Regions from separate parts of the Paenibacillus sp. WC2504 genome, predicted to be linked through region 1. Evidence: a T-box and tRNA genes for the amino acid it is inferred to sense, from the RefSeq annotation. Region 1 holds a T-box; the other holds one or more tRNA genes.
The links. A T-box is a leader RNA that pairs with one kind of tRNA and senses whether it is charged. The one in region 1 lies ahead of trpS (tryptophan--tRNA ligase), so its partner is inferred to be a tRNA-Trp.
Positions count from the first base shown of each region.

Region 2: it has a tRNA-Trp gene. The T-box ahead of trpS (tryptophan--tRNA ligase) is inferred to sense a tRNA for this amino acid. The anticodon was not compared.

Region 1 is NZ_JBQZFH010000001.1:7,068,016-7,075,409, forward strand. It holds gene ACUN27_RS31990 (response regulator transcription factor) at 1-520, shown strand, start outside; gene gerQ (spore coat protein GerQ) at 659-1,099, shown strand; gene ACUN27_RS32000 (hypothetical protein) at 1,160-1,450, opposite strand; gene ACUN27_RS32005 (metal-dependent hydrolase) at 1,537-2,520, shown strand; gene ACUN27_RS32010 (small, acid-soluble spore protein, alpha/beta type) at 2,643-2,870, opposite strand; gene ACUN27_RS32015 (DUF5325 family protein) at 3,024-3,206, shown strand; gene trpS (tryptophan--tRNA ligase) at 3,272-4,255, opposite strand; T-box leader at 4,340-4,610, opposite strand; gene ACUN27_RS32025 (permease) at 4,737-5,816, shown strand; gene ilvD (dihydroxy-acid dehydratase) at 5,866-7,394, opposite strand, start outside.
Region 2 is NZ_JBQZFH010000001.1:2,603,839-2,611,232, reverse strand. It holds gene ACUN27_RS11415 (sensor histidine kinase) at 1-731, opposite strand, end outside; gene ACUN27_RS11410 (response regulator transcription factor) at 755-2,296, opposite strand; tRNA gene ACUN27_RS11405 (tRNA-Trp) at 2,515-2,585, opposite strand; tRNA gene ACUN27_RS11400 (tRNA-Phe) at 2,592-2,667, opposite strand; tRNA gene ACUN27_RS11395 (tRNA-Val) at 2,678-2,750, opposite strand; tRNA gene ACUN27_RS11390 (tRNA-Asn) at 2,769-2,844, opposite strand; tRNA gene ACUN27_RS11385 (tRNA-Ile) at 2,848-2,924, opposite strand; rRNA gene rrf (5S ribosomal RNA) at 2,951-3,067, opposite strand; rRNA gene ACUN27_RS11375 (23S ribosomal RNA) at 3,235-6,277, opposite strand; rRNA gene ACUN27_RS11370 (16S ribosomal RNA) at 6,514-7,394, opposite strand, start outside.

The DNA of each region.
Region 1 (7,394 bases):
TGACGGAATCCAGCTATGCACCTACTTCCGAACAGCTTCAACTATACCCATTCTCATGGTTTCGGCCAAAAGTGAAGTTTCCGACCGTATTAAAGGTCTGCAAACGGGAGCAGATGATTACTTATGCAAACCTTTCTCCATGAGAGAACTAGCCGCACGGGTACAAGCCTTATTGCGGCGTTCGACCGCTTTTGCCCATGTTGCAGCTGCCGCAGCCGAACCCTCAACCAATCAGGTCGTCTACCTGGATCTCGAGAAACGGTGTCTTTTTGTACATAACAAATTAATTGAGACCACGTTCTCCGAATTCGAGATTATGAAGCTATTATGGCAAAATCAAGGCCGTGTTTACAGCCGCGAGGAGCTGCTCAACCGGGTACGCGGTTTCGATTCTTATGTTACCGAGCGTGCCATAGATGTACATATCGCAAACCTTCGCAAAAAATTAGAAACCGACCCGAAAGAACCGAAATATATCAAAACCGTCTGGGGTGTCGGATATAAATTTTTACTGAATTAAGCTCCCTTTCGGAGCTTTTTTATTTTGTAGATGAACGGGGAAATCAGTCACCAAATAGGCGAATGCACAATATGATGAGATGTATGCTTCACAAGAAGAAAGCTTCCACTAGGAAAGCTCCAAGGAGGATTTACAGTTATGTTGAATAACCCTTACAAAATTGGCAATCAAGCGCAAATGCCAACATTCAGCGGAAATCCATACCCAGCCTACCCGGTTCCAACAGCCATTACGAACAAAATGGTTCCTATGCAGCCTAGCGGCTCCACACTGCCATCTACAGGATCCGGCCTGCAAACCGGTGTAAACGTGCCTGGCCTACCGATGGAAGAATCTTATATCGAGAATATTTTGCGGCTCAATCTTGGCAAAATGGCTACGCTCTACATGACATACGAAAATAACTCGCAATGGAATGCCAAAATTTTCAAAGGCAAGTTGGAAGCAGCAGGACGCGACCATATCATCATCAGCGATCCGGCTACAGGCATGCGCTACTTACTGCTTATGGTGAATCTGGACTACATTACATTCGACGAGGAATTAAATTACTACTATCCCTATGCCAACAGAAAATAATACGGATGCTACATCTCCAATAAACCGCTAACCTGAACCAAGGCAGCGGTTTTCTTTTCGTTAATCAACAGGTGAAAAATGCCACATATGCAGCTTGCTTAATCCGCCTTTGACCCACTTTTCCCACGCTGCCTGGTTGCCCTGCCCTCCGCCTTGTTGTAATCGATCCTCCTTCATAGCGATATATTCATCTCGGCTAACTTCGCTCCAAATTTCTACATAAAGTCCTGGCTGGTCCGTTCCCTCCAATACCTCCAAACGCCCTTCCCGCTTTTGCCACTCCTGCATATAGATGAGAAAAGAGTCCCGATATTCGGGATTTATGGCATACTCTACAAAAACTTTAGACATTTTTAGATCTCCCTCTGATTTATTTTTTGCTCCAAAATGGTAAACTAATAAGAAGACGGAAAATGACCTTAGGAGGAGAAACCCACTTGGACACAGGAACACATCTTGTTATTGGCTTAGGGTTAGCAGGACTGTCGCAGATTGATCCCAGCGTTTCCGCGGATTCAGCCGCTACAACTGCTGTCTTCATCGGAACCGTTATCGGTTCACAGATTCCGGATGTGGACGGGCTGCTTCGTTTCAAGAACAACGCCACGTATATCCGTAATCATCGCGGTCGTTCCCACTCTTTGCCGGCTTTACTGATTTGGACGCTATTGATTACTGGCGCACTAGCTTTATTCTTTCACGGAGTCCCTCTGCTGCATCTAGGAATGTGGGTAGGGATCGCAGTTTGTTTTCACGTTTTCAGCGATTGTTTCAACACATATGGTACACAAGCCATTCGGCCTTTTTCTGAAAAGTGGGTATCGTGGAACATTATCCATATCTTCGATCCCTTTATCTTTTCGAGCCACATTGCGGCTATCTTCATGTGGTCCTTCCACGTGGCTAGTCCAAAGCTTGTATTCCCAACCTTATATGGCATCATCGCCCTTTACTACATTTGGCGCACACTTGACCATTACATTGTAGAAAAAGGCCTTTACCGGAAAGACCCGACTTTCCAGCATGGCGATCAGTACACACTTATTGTAACATTCAACCTCTACGTCTGGAATGTCGTAAAAAGAAGAGCGGACGGCACTTTCCAACTGGGCGAGCTTAAGAATTCCAAGCTCAAATGGTTGGATACCGTAAGATGTGAGGATCATCCAGCCGTCGAAGCTTCCAAGAAGCATGAAGACATTCAAGCTTTGCTGTATTTCTCATCGTTCACCTGTGCGGAAGTGAAAGAACACCGCTGGGGTTACGAAGTCAGATGGGCCGATGTGCGTTATCGCCACCGTAAACAATACCCGTTCGTAGGCGTCATCCATATGGATCACAATTTCAAAACACTCGATTCCTACGTAGGCTGGGTCAACGACACTAGACTGGAAAAGAAACTTCGAGTTGATCTTTATTAAACAAAGAGGCGCGTGCCATTACGCGTCTTTTTATTTTCCGCAAAAAAAAGCCCAGAGGTTTTTTAGGCCTCTGAGCTTTTATATTACAATAATCGGGAAGACTAATAACGGGTTATCGCTTCTTAGCTGCGGAAGCCGGATTGACCAGCCAACGTTTGCTCAGCGATTTGCACGAGACGACGAGTGATGTTACCCCCGATTGAACCTGCATCGCGAGTAGCCATATAGCCCATGTAACCATCTTGAGGAATTTGGATGCCCAGTTCTTGAGCTACCTCATATTTCAATTGATTTAGAGCTGCTGTAGCTTGTGGGACGGCCAAAGTGTTGCTGTTACGAGATTGTGCCATAAGGATCAGACTCCTTTCAGTCAGCTATGATCTTTGATGTATTTGCAAGCTTGCAAACATAGTATGTGGAGGAAATGAATTTATATGCACAGCGCTCAAAAAAGTTTAGAATAAGAAGACACTGTTTAAACTTCTAGAAAGTAGGTCACGTTCATGAGTAAACCGCTCGCGCTTTTATTCGCTATAATCGGCACGCTTCTGCTTGCCTCCATCTCCCTATTTATCGCACTCCGGCAGCCATGGATGATTCTCGTTTGCACGATCATCGCGTTAGGCTTTATCGGTTATGGCTTTGCCGTTAAGGCAAAGATTCGCAAGAGAAATTCCCGGCCGTAACCAAACGGCTGCACAAAGAAGAGCTCAACAGCGATTACCGCTGTTTGAGCTCTTTTCGCTTTCGTTTAGATGACTACGAAGCCCATCCGCTTCTTCACTTCAAGCAAGGTTTCGTTAGCGACTTCAGCTGCCTCTTGCGCACCTTTTTTCAAAATATCAAAAATCTCACCCGAGCGGCGAATCTCCTGATAGCGCTGTTGAATCGGCTCAAGGACAGCCACGATCTGCTCAGCCAGATCCTTTTTGAACGGACCGTAACCTTGGCCATCATAACGGGCTTCAATCTCAGCTACACTCATCTCAGCAAAATGCGAGTAGATCGAGATCAGATTACTAACCTCCGGTTTATTCTGAGGATCGTATTTCACTTCACGGCCAGAATCTGTCACGGCGCGGCTAAGTTTCTTACGAATGACAGACGGCTCATCCAGCATGGCAATGTAGCTTCCGGCATTTGGACTGCTTTTGCTCATCTTCTTGGAAGCGTCGTCCAAGGACATGATTCTTGCGCCAATCTCCGGCATATAAGGCTGCGGCATCACGAACATATCGCCAAAACGGTTGTTAAAACGGTTAGCCAGATCGCGAGTAAGCTCCAAATGCTGCTTCTGATCATCCCCAACCGGGATCAGATCGGCATTGTACAAGAGAATATCTGCCGCCATGAGGGATGGATACGTAAATAGACCTGCGCCAACGGATTCCTTGCCTTCCGATTTATCTTTGAACTGCGTCATGCGCTCAAGTTCGCCCATGTTCGTCAGTGTCGTCATAATCCAGCCGAGCTCCGCATGTGCGTGAACATGGGATTGCAGGAAGATGGATGCCTTATTCGGATCTAGTCCCGCCGCAATATAAAGCGCAGCAATGGACTCCGTCTGTTCTTTCAGCGCTGCAGGATCCTGCGGCACCGTGATCGCATGCATATCCACCACCATAAAATAACAACGGTGCAAATGCTGCAGTTTCACATAGTTGCGAAGAGCGCCAATATAATTTCCAATTGTCAACTGGCCGCTGGACTGCATGCCTGATAATACTCGTTTCATTGTGAAAATCCCTCCACATTCCTCATAAAATTTACTTTTTGTACGTTGGAACAGTCAAAAAAGACAACAAAAAGGCCTCTCCCCGCAAGGGACGAGAGACCGTGGTACCACCCTAATTTGTCCATGTATGAGCATAGATTGCCGCATAGACCTTCAGGCTCTTGTAACGGAGAGCAGCCGTTCGGCATACTTGTCAGATTCGGATGTTCCTCCGGCCTAGGTTCCGGCAACCTTCATCTGTGTTCAGCCTCAAGCTCAAGGATCCATTCGGTTTGTTCGTTTCACCGGTTCGCACCAACCACCGGCTCTCTGAGAAACGGGATACAAACGTACTTGTTCCTATCATCGCTTATTGATTTTATATAATTATACACCTTGACTTTCCATTGTCAACCAAGGTCTTTGTCCTATCTTTCCCAGCATGGACATAGGATAGATAACATACGATTCTATCATCAACGGGCAAAGGGGTGTCAATGCATTGTCATCAACACTATACCGGTGGAGCCTTCCCATCTCCACGGTGATTTGCGCATGTCTTCTCATCCTCATTCTAACGACGAGAGAGCTTCCGCCGATGGAGCCGATCCTGAAAGATATCAAGCATGTATTTGCTGCTTTTATGGACATTTTTCTCGACGCCCTGCCTTTTATGTTCATGGGGGTCCTGCTTTCCACCGTCGTTGAAAACTTCATCCCGGAAGCTTTCATCCGACGTATGACACCCAAGCATCCGCTTGGCGGCATCCTGTTTGCCTGTGTGCTCGGGATTATGTTCCCACTCTGCGAGTGCGGCATGATACCTTTCGTTCGCCGGCTTATGCGCAAAGGAATGCCTGTGTACATTGCCGTGATTTTCATACTCGTCGGACCGATTCTGAATCCGATCGTGTTCGCGTCTACCTTCATGGCTTTCCGCAGCGCGCCGGAAATGGCTTATTCACGCATGGGGCTCACCTTTGGTGTTGCTCTCGTTGTCGGTCTCCTCTTGACCCGCTTTCTGAAAAGCAGTCCGCTGCGCCACGCCAATAGCGGGCATGCGGCTGAGCATATCCATACGCATGAGCATCACGAGCATCATCATCACCATGACCATGTCCATACGCATGATCATGCTCATCACCACGATCACGGCCACAACCACTCTCACGGTGACAGCCGAATTGCAACTATGCTCAGTCACGGCACATCTGAGCTGTATGAAATGAGCAAATACCTAATGCTCGGCGCTTTCCTAACGGCATTAATCCAAACCTTTGTCGCTCAAGACAGCTTATCCGCCATCGGCCAAGGGACCTTCGTCTCTCATGTCTTTATGATGGGTTTTGCCTACTTGCTTTCCTTATGCTCTACAACAGATGCCTTCGTAGCCGCCTCATTCGCAAAGACGTTTTCTCCAGGCTCTCTGCTGGCTTTTCTCGTCTTCGGCCCGATGATCGATGTCAAAAGCACGCTGATGCTGTTATCCATCTTCAAAGCCCGATTCGTGCTTACACTCTCCATCGTTGTTGCGATTACGGTTTTGACCGGTTCCTTGCTGTTTATGCATTTCTTTTTATAAAAAAGCAAAAAAAAACGGCCAGAGCTCTAAGCCCTGGCCGTTTATTATTTTACCATTTCAGAATAGCTCCGGCACTCGCATTCGTTACCATTTTCGTGTAACGCGCCAAATATCCGGTTTTAATTTTCGGTTGGAACTCTTTCCAGCTTTCGCGGCGCTTCGCCAACTCTTCATCACTGACTTGTAAATTGATTTTGCGGCCATCCATATCGACATCGATAATGTCGCCGTCATGAACGAAAGCAAGTGGTCCGCCTTCAGCAGCTTCTGGAGACATGTGACCGATGGAGATACCGCGGGATGCCCCTGAGAAACGTCCGTCTGTAATCAAGGCAACTTTCGCGCCCAGACCCATACCAACGATTTGGGATGTTGGAGCTAGCATTTCCGGCATACCAGGTCCGCCTTTAGGTCCTTCATAGCGGATTACAACAACGTGGCCTTCTTTGACTTTGCCATTGGCAATGCCGTAAAGCGCCTCATCCTGGGAATCAAAGCAGATCGCAGGACCTACGTGACGCCCGCCAACGGATTTGTCTACCGCTCCGACTTTAACGATACTTCCCTCTGGAGCAAGGTTACCGAACAGAACAGCCAGTCCGCCTCTTTCGCTATGAGGGTTGCTTAACGGACGAATAACGTCCGTATTCTGGATTTCACAACCAGCTACGTTTTCACGAATCGTTTGTGCAGTAACGGAAAGACGATCGCCATCGAAAGCGCCTGGCTTTTTCAAAAGCTCGTTAATAACCGCGCTAACGCCGCCGGCTAAATGCACATCTTCAATGTGATAATCGGAAGCTGGAGCGATTTTGGCAAGGTGAGGAACGCGCTCTGCCACTTCATTAATACGAGCAATCGGGTATTCGATGCCAGCTTCAGCAGCGATAGCCAATGTGTGAAGAACCGTATTCGTGGAACCGCCCATCGCCATATCCAGTGCAAACGCGTTGTCAATCGCTTCAATCGTTACGATATCACGCGGCTTAATGTCTTTCTCGATCAATGTCATCAATTGTTTCGCGCAGTCTTTCACGAATTGCTTACGCTCTTCAGCAACAGCCAAGATCGTACCGTTACCTGGCATAGCAAGGCCTAGACCTTCTGCCAAACAGTTCATGGAGTTCGCTGTGAACATACCGGAACAGGATCCGCAAGTCGGACAACCATATTGCTCAAGCTCTTCCAGACCAGCTTCATCCAATTTACCTGCTTGGAAAGCACCTACGCCCTCGAAAACGGAGGACAAGGAAATGGATTTACCGTTTTTATCTTTACCGGCTTTCATTGGACCACCGCTGACTAACATCGTAGGGATGTTAACGCGAAGCGCGCCCATAATCATACCCGGCGTAATTTTATCACAGTTAGGAATACAGATAAGACCATCGAACCAGTGCGCGTTTACGACTGTTTCCAAGGAGTCCGCAATAATTTCACGGCTTGGCAGGGAATAACGCATACCGATATGTCCCATTGCGATACCATCGTCAACACCAATCGTGTTGAACTCGAAAGGAACACCGCCTGCTTCACGGATCGCTTCTTTTACCAGCTTACCGAATTCTTGCAAATGGA
Region 2 (7,394 bases), 4.5 Mb from region 1:
TCCTCCGAAATGGTTCCGATCAGATCCTCCCTGTTACTGGAAACAATCAAACCATTTTGATTCAAAATCATGACATCATTGCCTTGACTCGTGAAGCTCGCATAAATTTTCTTAAAATCACTCTCTCTAATCATCATGTAGAGCGATCCGTAACCTTCTTTGCTTTCTGAAGAAAGCAGCGCTTTGGTGGCAACAAGCCGATCTTCATTGGAGCCCCATGTTCCCGCCCTCATGAAGCTGTACATGATCCTGCCAGGCTGTTTCCATGTCTCTTGTGTTATTGGGCTGTTCTGGAGTTCCTTCGAAGAACCGGACCAGTAGGTGACATCGCTTACGTAGCTCCTGCCATTCATACCCAGAACACTGATGCCAATATTTTTGGCCCCAATCCCGGACTGAATTCGCTTCATCTGATCACTCATACTGAAATTCGTTTTGAAATTCGTTAACGAATCCGTATCCCCCTCCGTTAGGAAGCTTCTAATCGCGCCGCTTTGCGCGACACTAATGGCAATATTTATATTGGAATAATGAATGGCGTCTAATCCCGTTTTAATCTGATTGATAATTTTCGAATTGGTAATACTGAACGTCTGGACGAAAAGCTTCTGCGACATTTGAACCGTGACCCAAGAGGTCAGAATCGTAACGGAAATAATGCTTACGACCATCACAATAAACATTTTAGTAAACAGACTTTGATCGGTTATTTTCTTTACCCATGCTCCCATTATGGATCCTAGTCCCTTCGTGCTTATTTTTTGCGATAGTGACTTGGGGAAATTCCCATCAGCTTTCGGAACACCTTCGTAAAGTAGCTGTGATCGGAGTATCCGACGAGGTTGCTTATTTCTGAAATGGAGAGATTAGGATTTTCGCGCAGCAACGTACAGGCTTTATCGATCCGGATCCGGTTCAAATATTCATTAAAACCTTCTTTATTATGAACCGTGAAGTAATTGGACAAGTAGGAAGGATTGAAGTGGAAGTGTTTGGCGACCTCAGTTAACGTCAGTGGCTGCGAAAAATGTTTGTCCATATACAATAAAATTTTCTGTATACCCGGAGATCCCGTCCGATTATCGCTGACGCACGATTCAGCCTCATTCAAAAACTTTTCTAACAAAAGAATAACTTCCCCAATATGCTCAGCCTCATGAATCGCACGAAAATACTCGTATTTGCCTTCATCCAACGAGCTTGCCTCATAGTGAAAATGCTTTAGCGTAACAATAATATTAAACAGACTGTGGTCCAAAAAAGATTTAAATTCAAACATGTCGGTATCCAGTCTGCCATTCATTGAGTGAGCATAAGTGCTAAGACGCCCAAAAGCCAAGTCAAACTCTTGATGATTCAGTTCTGCGGTGAACGCCTCCATGTCAAAAGGAGCTCCTTTCTCCGCCTGTTTCTCCAATTCATTGATAATGAGAAGTCTGCGATCCGGTAAAAAGAAGCGGTGGTCCAACACTTTCAACATGTCATTGGTATAAATATCGTGCAGCTCAGATAGATGTTCAAAAACATGGCTGAGCGCCACTACGATGGACATATGACCTTTATCGCTAGCTTCAAGCAGCTGCTGGGCTATCTGTACGGCATCCTCTTGTGCGGAGTTGTCTAGATTCAGCAGGTAGCGAATATAGCCGTCTTGATGCGAAAGGCGGCGTGTAGCGACGGGTCTATCCCTTTTTTGAATGATCGCTTTCAGTGCCGCTTCTAACCATTCCTCATTTCGGGTCAAGGACACGGATTTATCCTGTACCACCGAGAGTAAAACAAAACTGGAATACGGAACCATCGTACTTATTTCATTTCTGTCATAGTCAATGGAATAACCCGATATCAGCATGTCCAGGATGTAATCAACCGACTGCTTTTTTTCACTTTTCCATTCCGAATGTTGAAAAGCGGGAATTCGTTCTGCCGTTTTCTTCAGAACAGCTAACATAGATACCGCGTCCAGCTTGGGCTTTAACATGTAGTCGGCGACACCGCTTTGAAACGTAGAGCGAACATACTCGAATTCTCCGAAGCTGCTGAGCACGACGATTTCCATCTCCGGGTACATGCCCTTTACGATTCTGGTCAATTCCTCGCCATCCATCACCGGCATGACGATATCAGTCAGCACAATGTTCGGTTGGTACAAATGAACCATCTCTAACGCTTCTTTGCCATTGGAGGCTTCACCCACAATTTGAAATCCTTCGCTTTCCCAATCCAAAAGATGCCGGATGCCTTGGCGCACCAACATCTCATCATCAACAATCAGAACCTTGCAATAAATCGTCATAACAGACTCCTTATCCAGATTTACATCATCTACCACTAGTACGACGTATTTTGTGCGATATCTTGCACGATTATAAATGAAATTATGGCTCTTGACGAGCGCTACGCTTACCGCATGAAATAATAGGATACCAACCTTTATTGTAAAATGGAATACAAAAAAGAGCTGCCGTGGCAGCTCCTAGATGTATAACAGAATGATGATAGCTTCATTTTGGACAGGGGCAGCAGGAATTGAACCCACACCAAAGGTTTTGGAGACCTTTGTTCTACCTTTAAACTATGCCCCTATAACATGGTGGCTCGGGACGGAATCGAACCGCCGACACGAGGATTTTCAGTCCTCTGCTCTACCGACTGAGCTACCGAGCCTTAGATGAAATGGAGGCTGACGGGATCGAACCGCCGACCCTCTGCTTGTAAGGCAGATGCTCTCCCAGCTGAGCTAAGCCTCCATGGGATAAAGAAGAAAGTGGCTCCCCGAACAGGACTCGAACCTGTGACAACTCGATTAACAGTCGAGTGCTCTACCAACTGAGCTATCAGGGAATATGGTAGGCCCTAGTGGACTCGAACCACCGACCTCACCCTTATCAGGGGTGCGCTCTAACCAGCTGAGCTAAGGGCCTGCAAAAAAATCCCCCATAGGGGTACTGCTTGGCAACGTTCTACTCTCCCAGAACCCTGCGGTTCAAGTACCATCGACGCTGGAGGGCTTAACGGTCGTGTTCGAGATGGGAACGCGTGGGTCCCCTCCGCCATCATCACCAAACAGTCAAAGCGTGTTTGCGCCTTGAAAACTAGATACGAAACTTGCGTAAAGTGGAATTCTTAGGGTTTCTGGGCCCCAATCAAGTACTCGGAATTCGCTACAAAGCTTATCTTCACTTGGTTGGGAAAATCTGAGAGACTTTAATCTTCGATTAAAGATCCCTATATGAGGTTAAGCCCTCGACCGATTAGTATTCGTCAGCTGCATGCATTGCTGCACTTCCACCTCGAACCTATCAACCTCGTCGTCTACAAGGGGTCTTACATACTGGGAAATCTCATCTTGAGGGGGGCTTCGCGCTTAGATGCTTTCAGCGCTTATCCCCTCCGTACATAGCTACCCAGCGGTGCCTCTGGCGAGACAACTGGTACACCAGCGGTACGTCCATCCCGGTCCTCTCGTACTAAGGACAGCTCCTCTCAAATTTCCTACGCCCGCGACAGATAGGGACCGAACTGTCTCACGACGTTCTGAACCCAGCTCGCGTACCGCTTTAATGGGCGAACAGCCCAACCCTTGGGACCTACTTCAGCCCCAGGATGCGATGAGCCGACATCGAGGTGCCAAACCTCCCCGTCGATGTGGACTCTTGGGGGAGATAAGCCTGTTATCCCCAGGGTAGCTTTTATCCGTTGAGCGATGGCCCTTCCATTCGGTACCACCGGATCACTAAGTCCGACTTTCGTCCCTGCTCGACTTGTAGGTCTCGCAGTCAAGCTCCCTTATGCCTTTGCACTCTGCGAATGATTTCCAACCATTCTGAGGGAACCTTTAAACGCCTCCGTTACATTTTAGGAGGCGACCGCCCCAGTCAAACTGCCCACCTGACACTGTCCCCATACCGGATCACGGTACCAGGTTAGAACTCCGATACGATCAGGGTGGTATCCCAACGGCGCCTCCACCCAAGCTGGCGCTCAGGCTTCAAAGGCTCCCACCTATCCTGTACAGATCGTACCAAAGTCCAATATCAAGCTGCAGTAAAGCTCCATGGGGTCTTTCCGTCTTGTCGCGGGTAACCTGCATCTTCACAGGTATTAAAATTTCACCGGATCTCTCGTTGAGACAGCGCCCAAGTCGTTACGCCATTCGTGCGGGTCAGAATTTACCTGACAAGGAATTTCGCTACCTTAGGACCGTTATAGTTACGGCCGCCGTTTACTGGGGCTTCAATTCATAGCTTCGGGTTGCCCCTAACCACTCCTCTTAACCTTCCAGCACCGGGCAGGCGTCAGCCCGTATACTTCGCCTTGCGGCTTCGCACAGACCTGTGTTTTTGCTAAACAGTCGCTTGGGCCTTTTCACTGCGGCCCCCTCGGGCTATTCACCCTACCGAGGCACCCCTTCTCCCGAAGTTACGGGGTCATTTTGCCGAGTTCCTTAACGAGAGTTCTTCCGCGCGCCTTAGAATTCTCTTCTCACCCACCTGTGTCGGTTTGCGGTACGGGCACCTTCGCCTGGCTAGAAGCTTTTCTTGGCAGTGTGAAATCATGACCTTCGGTACTTAAAATTTCCCTCCCCATCACAGCCCAGCCTTACGGTTAGCGGATTTGCCTACTAACCAGCCTCACTGCTTGGACGAGCATCCATCAGCTCGCGTCACTATCCTTCTGCGTCACTCCATCGCTCATAACGGCTACGGTGGTACAGGAATTTCCACCTGTTGTCCATCGACTACGCCTTTCGGCCTCGCCTTAGGTCCCGACTTACCCTGAGCGGACGAGCCTTCCTCAGGAACCCTTAGGTTTTCGGCGGATCAGATTCTCACTGATCTTTTCGTTACTTATACCGGCATTCTCACTTGTATGCGCTCCACCTGTCCTTACGGTCAGAATTCAACGTACATACAACGCTCCCCTACCCATGCATCACCTTCACTCCAGCTTTGAATCCGCGTGTTTAGCTGGAACATTTGGCCAGAATCTTTGAACAATTTTTAAATGTCGATTCTGGCTAATGTCCCGTGGCTATCCACGATTCAAAGACGCAGTGAAGGTGATGCAAGCCATAGCTTCGGTGGCGTGTTTAGCCCCGTTACATTTTCGGCGCAGAGTCACTCGACCAGTGAGCTATTACGCACTCTTTCAATGGTGGCTGCTTCTAAGCCAACATCCTGGTTGTCTGTGCAACTCCACATCCTTTCCCACTTAACACACACTTGGGGACCTTAGCTGATGGTCTGGGCTGTTTCCCTTTTGACAATGGATCTTAGCACTCACTGTCTGACTCCCGGATTTAAGTTTGTGGCATTCAGAGTTTGACTGGACTTGGTAACCCTTGGCGGGCCCCGCACCCAATCAGTGCTTTACCTCCACAACTCACAACATCCGAGGCTAGCCCTAAAGCTATTTCGGGGAGAACCAGCTATCTCCGAGTTCGATTGGAATTTCTCCGCTACCCCCACCTCATCCCCGAATTTTTCAACATTCGTGGGTTCGGGCCTCCAGTGAGTGTTACCTCACCTTCACCCTGGACAGGGGTAGATCACACGGTTTCGGGTCTACGTCCACGTACTAAAGCGCCCTATTCAGACTCGCTTTCGCTGCGGCTCCGTCTTTTCGACTTAACCTCGCACGGGAACGTAACTCGCCGGTTCATTCTACAAAAGGCACGCCATCACCCATATAGAGGGCTCTGACTTTTTGTAAGCACACGGTTTCAGGTTCTTTTTCACTCCGCTTCCGCGGTGCTTTTCACCTTTCCCTCACGGTACTGCTTCACTATCGGTCACTAGGGAGTATTTAGCCTTGGCAGATGGTCCTGCCGGATTCCGACGGGGTTTCACGTGACCCGCCGTACTCAGGATACCTCTAGGAGATTCGTTTGATTTTGGCTACAGGGCTTTTACCTTCTATGCCGGACCTTTCCAGATCACTTCGCCTACCAAACTAACCCCATGATGAGGTCCTACAACCCCAAGGAGCAAGCTCCTTGGTTTGGGCTATTCCGCTTTCGCTCGCCGCTACTGACGGAATCACTTTTGTTTTCTTTTCCTCCAGGTACTTAGATGTTTCAGTTCCCTGGGTCTGCCTCCAATGTAGCTATGTATTCACTACATGGTAACTGCGCATTACCACAGCTGGGTTCCCCCATTCGGACATCCCCGGATCAAAGCCTGCTTACGGCTCCCCGAGGCATTTCGTCGTTCGCCACGTCCTTCTTCGGCTCCTAGTGCCTAGGCATCCTCCGTGTGCTCTTTCTAGCTTAACCTAGAAAAAAACATTTGAAAATTTCGTGCAACCCGTAGGTTACACTACCTAAGTTCTTACTTTACGTTTTGTTTCGTTATCTAGTTTTCAAGGAACAATGTTGCAACCATTACATACGCGAAGCGATGTTGGTTGTCAACTGATTTTGAAAGATTGCTCTTTCAAAACTGAACACGAGTGAGTAAGCGATGTGTGCTTGCGCACTTGACTGGTCTTATCAAGACCGAGTCTCCATAGAAAGGAGGTGATCCAGCCGCACCTTCCGATACGGCTACCTTGTTACGACTTCACCCCAATCATCTACCCCACCTTCGGCGGCTGGCTCCCTTGCGGGTTACCCCACCGACTTCGGGTGTTGTAAACTCTCGTGGTGTGACGGGCGGTGTGTACAAGACCCGGGAACGTATTCACCGCGGCATGCTGATCCGCGATTACTAGCAATTCCGACTTCATGCAGGCGAGTTGCAGCCTGCAATCCGAACTGAGATCGGCTTATAAGGATTGGCTCCACCTCGCGGCTTCGCTTCCCGTTGTACCGACCATTGTAGTACGTGTGTAGCCCAGGTCATAAGGGGCATGATGATTTGACGTCATCCCCACCTTCCTCCGGTTTGTCACCGGCAGTCATCTTAGAGTGCCCACCCGAAGTGCTGGCAACTAAGATCAAGGGTTGCGCTCGTTGCGGGACTTAACCCAACATCTCACGACACGAGCTGACGACAACCATGCACCACCTGTCTTGGGTGCTCCGAAGAGGGGCACTATCTCTAGTGCTTACACCCAGATGTCAAGACCTGGTAAGGTTCTTCGCGTTGCTTCGAATTAAACCACATACTCCACTGCTTGTGCGGGTCCCCGTCAATTCCTTTGAGTTTCACTCTTGCGAGCGTACTCCCCAGGCGGCATACTTACTGTGTTAACTTCGGCACCGAGGAATCGAATCCCCAACACCTAGTATGCATCGTTTACGGCGTGGACTACCAGGGTATCTAATCCTGTTTGCTCCCCACGCTTTCGCGCCTCAGCGTCAGTTATAGGCCAGAAAGTCGCCTTCGCCACTGGTGTTCCTCCACATCTCTACGCATTTCACCGCTACACGTGGAATTCCACTTTCCTCT